DNA from 2 places in the Peribacillus sp. NPDC097264 genome. Region 1 is predicted to be linked to the other one. Evidence: riboswitches for the same ligand, from Rfam matches in the RefSeq annotation. Region 1 holds a riboswitch; the other holds the start of a gene.

Region 1 (3,129 bases):
TTTATAAAATTGATGGAAATGGTGAACGGGTCCGTGTCCCTTACCGAGTTCTAAGCTATTTCGTATCGCTTCTGAAATATAGATTTTCGCTTGTTCAATGGACGTCGCTAAAGGAAGTCCATTAGCAAGATTAGATGCAATGGCAGAGGAAAGGGTACAGCCAGTTCCATGCGTATTTTTCGTATGAATGCGTTCACCCTTGATCCAAGAGAACTCCTTGCCATCATAAAAGAGGTCATTTGGATTTCCTGCTGCATGTCCTCCTTTCAGTAAAACAGCCTTCGGACCCAGTTCCAGAATAGCGGTACATGCCTTATAAAAGTCCTGCTTCGTCCGGATCGGGAATCCGGTAAGGACCTCTGCTTCAGGTATATTGGGCGTGACAAGTGTAGCAAGTGGAAGTAAATCAGTTTTTACCGACGAAACGGCCCTCTCATCTAACAGATGGTGTCCACTTTTGGAAATCATGACAGGATCAAGGACGACGATAGCCGGTTTAAATAATTTTAGCGAATGGGCGACGGTTTCGACCGTCTCCTTTGATCCAAGCATCCCTATTTTTACTGCGTCGACACGAATGTCTTCAAATACGGCCGCAATTTGATCGGTGATCACAGGGAGATCGATGGGCTGTATAGATCGAACTTCCAAGGTATTCTGTGCCGTAACGGCTGTGATAACAGACATGCCATAAACCCGATGGGCCGAAAATGTTTTTAAATCAGCTTGGATGCCGGCTCCGCCCCCAGAGTCAGATCCGGCGATCGTTAGTGCCCTTTTCATAAAAAAACCCCTTCATATAATGATTTTTTAAGAGAACTTTCAATAAAAGAAAGCCTATAATTGCGCCCGTTAAAGAACTAAGAAGAAAAGCTGGCAGAAAACCAAAAAGTGCCGCTTTTTTTCCCAATAATAAAAGCGCGATCGGATAACAGGCGATGGATCCGAGAATGCCTGTCCCCACTATTTCTCCCAAGCAGGCGTGTCCCATCCTTTTTGTTTTTTGGTAGAGGAAGGCCGCCAGCAGGGCACCAATCATGCTGCCCGGAAATGCAAAAATGGAACCTGTACCTGTCATGTTCCTGATAAGGGATACTAAAAAGGCCTGGGTCACAGCAAAAAGCGGCCCCAACATAACGGCTGTCATGACGTTGGTTACATGTTGAATAGGAAACACCTTCGCAAAACCAACAGGGATGTAAACGAATGAGCTAGTCAGGGTAGTGATGGCCGTGAACAAGCTAGTCAACGTCATTTTCCGTAATAAGTTACCCGTGTCTAGCATTTAAAGCGGCCAATCCTGTTCGTTGTGAACCATGTCCCAAAATAAATATTCATATCGGGAGGTCATTAAAAAGTGTTTCTCTAATCTTTTCAATTCCTTTTCAGGCATATCTTCCGTCAGTTCGTCTAACAGCTTGGCCAACCATTTGTGCGCATCTGCGAATTCGGGGGATGCATACGATTGAATCCAAGCGATATAGCGATTTGTTTCTAGTGCTGGACCATTTTGTTCTTTTAATAACGAGCCAATTTCATAGTAATCCCAGGCACAAGGAAGTAAGCAGGCAATAAGGTCGGCTAAAGTTCCATGATGGGCAGCATTGAGCATATAACCTGTATAGGCAAGGGTAATCGGAGTTGGTTCGGTATTTTCCAATTCCTCAGAACTAATTCCGAACTCCTTGCAGTAGCTCCTATGCAAATCCATTTCTACCTGTAGAGTCTCATTTAAAATACTCGCAAATTTGGTCATGATCTCAAGGTTAGTGGCCTTGATGGTCCCTAAGGCAAAAAGCTTGGCATAATCCATAAGATAGATATAGTCCTGCTTTAAGTAATAGGCGAATTTCTTTTCTGATAGTGTCCCGTCTCCAATTGCTTGAACGAAAGGATGAGTATGATTCTTTTTCCAAATTTCTTTTGAACGTTCGTGAAGTCTAGCACTGAAAGTTTTCATTTGGGTTTTCGCCATGATTTTTCCCCCTTATAATTCATTCACATACAAAGGAGGGGAGTGTCCAAAAATGAAGAACAGCCGCTTTCATATAGAAAGCGGCTGTTCTAGGAATGTACGAATCCCTTTTTCAACCTGCTTTCCTCCGCTGGTATGACCAGATCAGGTACAAAGGGTTTGATTCTCAGCCTATTAATGGCTCCCCTAGCAGCTTATTATTCAATTAAACGAAAACCCCGTTCCTGAAAACGGAACGGGGCAGATGGATGAAGTCAAATATACGACGACGATATCATCCACTTTCCTCCGCCGGCATCACCCGGATCAGGTTCAAAGGGTCCGGAACATCATTCCATCTCAGTCTTATAGAAGACTCCCCTAGTGGTATTTCGTATGTGATTATTGTCATCATATCAGATAAAAAGGAAAATGCAACCTTTGAATCCAATAGAATTTTATGAGTATCTTGTGGCGTGAAAGGGGTAGTAGGATAAAATCCCCATTGGCAAATGGAGCATACCTAACCCACGGTCAATTGGAGGAAAATATAGTTATTAGCAAAATAGGGATATGGTCTTACCTTGTGCTAAAAGGGCACACGGAAAAATAATATAAAAATTAAAAATTATTTGAATGCAATTGACTTATCCTTGCAAGTGGGATAAAATCATGTCAAAATCATTTATATTCTGTATTCTTATCCAGAGAGGTGGAGGGACTTGGCCCTATGAAACCTCGGCAACAGACCCATCGGGGAACTGTGCTTCTTCCAACAAGCAATCGCTTGGAAGATAAGAAGAGACGAACGGACCTCTGTCGACCTCTTCTTGGATTAGAAGGGGTTTTTATTTTTGTCAAATAGGGTTTAAGGATCCCGTACAACAGGTATATATATTTTGGCTTTAGCAAAGCCTATAAGATTAGGGGCATTATATGTGGAAAATATGAATAAAAGGAAAGGGGCCATTCATATGGCAGAGTTTTTCGAGAAAAAAGAACAGAGGAGAGCATTGTTGATAGAAGAACTATTATCAAATGGTGTATACAAAACCTCTGATGAAAAGCATCTCTATGATGCTCCATTAAAAGCTCTTGAAGATGAATATAAGATTGTTATAGATAAATCAGGTAATGAGTCACCTCCAGAGTGCATGACTTAGTTAACCTATAGT
Region 2 (3,129 bases), on a different contig from region 1:
AGCTCCCACTACGACAATGATTGATATAATTATAAGACCTATTTTCAATAACGCTCTCATTTGTACCCCCATTTTCCCAGATGCGACATGCTCCATTAAAAATATTTTGCCCTTTTTATGAAAGAAAACTCTTGCAATGGCTAAAAGGGAAAACAAATTCCACAACATTTTGCCCATTATCCTTTTCCATAAAAATGCCTACAATATTTCTCCCTTTCATGCCTAGTCTTTTCTTTTTCCATACCCTTTACCCACATTTATAAATCAATATACACCTGAAAAAGGCATGAAACCAATAAAAACGGGTATATAACCTATAATGACAAATTATGGGGAGAGATGATCTTAGATGAAACAATTAAAACGTATCGTCGCCGCTTATGATGGAAATGAAGAGAGCAACCGCGCAGTGGAATATGGAGCTTCATTAAAAAAGGCCTTTCCGGAAGCTGAATTGACCATTGTTCAAGTTCTGAATCCAAAAGGTGAAAGCCGCATCATCGAGAGTGCATCCGCTCCTGGGTTCGTACCGGCAGCAGGATTTTATGTCGACCCTTCACAAACGCATCCCGTAACAGAAGTAGAACAACAAAGTCAAATGCACATGAACGATACTCCCACCGTTCATGAAAACAATGTGAGGATGGCTGAAAGCAATATGATGAGATTGCTCAGTGAATGCCAGGTTAATGGAAATATCGAGATTTTAGAGGGAAATGCCACCGATAGTATATGTGACTATGCAAAGCGGGCGAATGCCGATTTAATCATCGTCGGCAACAGTGCAAAAAGCGGCCTGGAAAAGTTCTTCCTCGGAAGCACCAGCAGTTCCATAGCCAAGCAGGCACCTTGCTCGGTATTTATTGCAAAATAATGGAGAAAAGGGCCGGCTCATAATCGAGCCGGCCCTTTTTATAGGTCTGTCCTTAGATGGCTTTCTTCAACAAGACATTCGAAGCAGCCGAATAAAGCACCATTACCACGATTGCTGATAAAATAAAACTAAACAGCATATATGTCCCATTGTAAATCAAGGAATAGAGGACGACTGGTTGCCCGTTTGGCGCATATTCCCCAAAGAAAACGATACCTGCTGTAAAATGGCAAAGAAACCTCAGGAAGCTCCCCACAAACATGCCACAAACCGCATATATATCCCCTCTTAACCGTTTTCCCCCTTTACGGTTATTCACGAATTTATTCATGAACAAACCGGATAATCCCACGGCGGTAAAAGCAAGGAAATATTCGATAAATCCTTGAAGCGGCGTTGCCAGAAATGCCAAACCAGTGGCAATCTGCAAAAGCCCCAATAGTAAACCGGTGGCCATTCCGCCCTTGATTCCCCAACGATAGGCCATTAAGAATATCGGCACCATGGCAATGGAAATCGATCCCCCCTGTGGCCATATCCTTGCAAAAACAAAACCGGAGACTATATCCAGCAGTAATGCCAATGCAGAAAAAATCGCGACCTCTGTCATGAATAATGTTTTATGTTTCATCATCTCTCACCCTTCTCCACGTGCAAAAGTGCCCATGAGTCCCGTGTCGCTTTTTCGGCATGCAAAAAAGCAACACCAGGGCGGTAATGGATGCCCAGTATTGCTATCCAAAACCACATCCCTACGCTAGTACTAACTAACAGGTTCATAGGGTCTGAACTCAAACGTTCACTCTCAGCCATCTTGGCTCCCCTTGTGGAAGTATTTAATTTTTGTTCCTCGGTTAGAATATACTACTAGTTTCTCTAATTGACAAGTAAATAACACGATTATATCCACGAGCGTTTTTCCCTATTACTGGTTATATTTTTTCATCCAGCCAACTTCTTTACATGGCCTCAATACACATGCCATATGCCAAGTTAGATGGATAAAGACGACAATTTTTCTATAGACTCACTAGGGTTCAATTTGATATCTTTATAAAGGTTATTTTGCACGAGGGGGAAAAGACATGGATAAACATTCAATTTCTGCTGAAAAGGGCGCCTATATCAGTATAGCCGCATACATATTCTTGTCGGCCCTCAAATTAACGTTTGGTTACTTTGGAGACTCGAAAGGACTTTGGGCAGATGGTTTAAACAACACGACCGATATCATTGCCTCTGTCGCTGTATTAATAGGCTTAAAAATATCAAAGCGACCACCTGATAATAATCATTCATACGGTCATCTGAGAGCTGAAACCGTAGCGTCTCTGGTTGCCGCCTTCATTATGATCACCGTCGGATTACAGGTCATATACAGCGCCATCGAATCATTCTTTTCGCAGGATGCGACAGTTGTACCGAATATGTTCACAGCTTATGTCGCTTTATTCTCCGCCATCTTCATGTACGGGGTTTATCGTTACAACTTGGCTTTAAGCAAAAAAATAAACAGCGCCTCCATCCATGCTGTCGCACAGGACAACCGTTCTGATGCTCTTGTCAGTATCGGTGCTTTCGTAGGTATTATCGGTACCACAATCGGCATAGACTGGTTGGATGCGGTTGCGGCTTTAGTGGTAGGTCTGATGATCTGCAAAACGGCTTGGGATATTTTCCACGACGCTTCACTTTCCTTGACCGACGGTTTCGATGAACAGCATCTTCAACAAATAGGTCAAACCATCCTGTTGACGGATGGGGTGAAAGACATGAGTGAAATTAAAGCACGGATGCATGGGAATGAAATTCTGGTTGAAACAACCGTGCATGTCAATCCGCTCTTGACCGTCATCCAAAGTCATGACATTACAGTGAAAGTTGAAGAAAACTTATTAAAGGAACATGACATCAAACATGTCATTGTCCATATCGAACCCTATACATTTCAAAAAAAAGGTACCCGTCAATAATGAACGGTGCCTTTTTTATATGTGTAAACCCCCTATTAATACAATGTTTACCTAATATAAACAAAGCCTTTCCCCTTTTACCGATCATTTACCGCATGAATGAGTATTTAAAGAACGCTTTCAATCTGTTATTATTAAAACCATATATTACATTTTGGAATTATATTCTAATTCATTCATAATTAAGTAAGATAAATTCATTTTCCTACACATGGAGGGCAAAATGGTATTGAATCGAGAAATGACTCTTCACTTCCTATCTTCTCATAAAACTACTATCCT

Evidence for each region. A riboswitch is a leader RNA that binds a small molecule or an ion and turns the genes downstream of it on or off. The one in region 1 is predicted to bind thiamine pyrophosphate.
Region 2: another riboswitch for thiamine pyrophosphate. It lies ahead of thiT (energy-coupled thiamine transporter ThiT); the one in region 1 lies ahead of tenA (thiaminase II).

Annotation. Positions count from the first base shown of each region.
Region 1 covers NZ_JBNNSR010000009.1:66,832-69,960, reverse strand. Annotated here, with positions in the region: gene thiD (bifunctional hydroxymethylpyrimidine kinase/phosphomethylpyrimidine kinase) at 1-783, opposite strand, end outside; gene thiW (energy coupling factor transporter S component ThiW) at 752-1,285, opposite strand; gene tenA (thiaminase II) at 1,286-1,975, opposite strand; TPP riboswitch at 2,081-2,173, opposite strand; TPP riboswitch at 2,242-2,347, opposite strand; SAM riboswitch class I at 2,652-2,755, shown strand; gene ACQKL0_RS15340 (Fur-regulated basic protein FbpA) at 2,854-3,117, shown strand.
Region 2 covers NZ_JBNNSR010000007.1:129,371-132,499, forward strand. Annotated here, with positions in the region: gene ACQKL0_RS12870 (transglycosylase domain-containing protein) at 1-60, opposite strand, end outside; gene ACQKL0_RS12875 (universal stress protein) at 350-874, shown strand; gene thiT (energy-coupled thiamine transporter ThiT) at 927-1,508, opposite strand; TPP riboswitch at 1,607-1,709, opposite strand; gene ACQKL0_RS12885 (cation diffusion facilitator family transporter) at 1,960-2,847, shown strand; gene ACQKL0_RS12890 (histidine kinase N-terminal domain-containing protein) at 3,071-3,129, shown strand, end outside.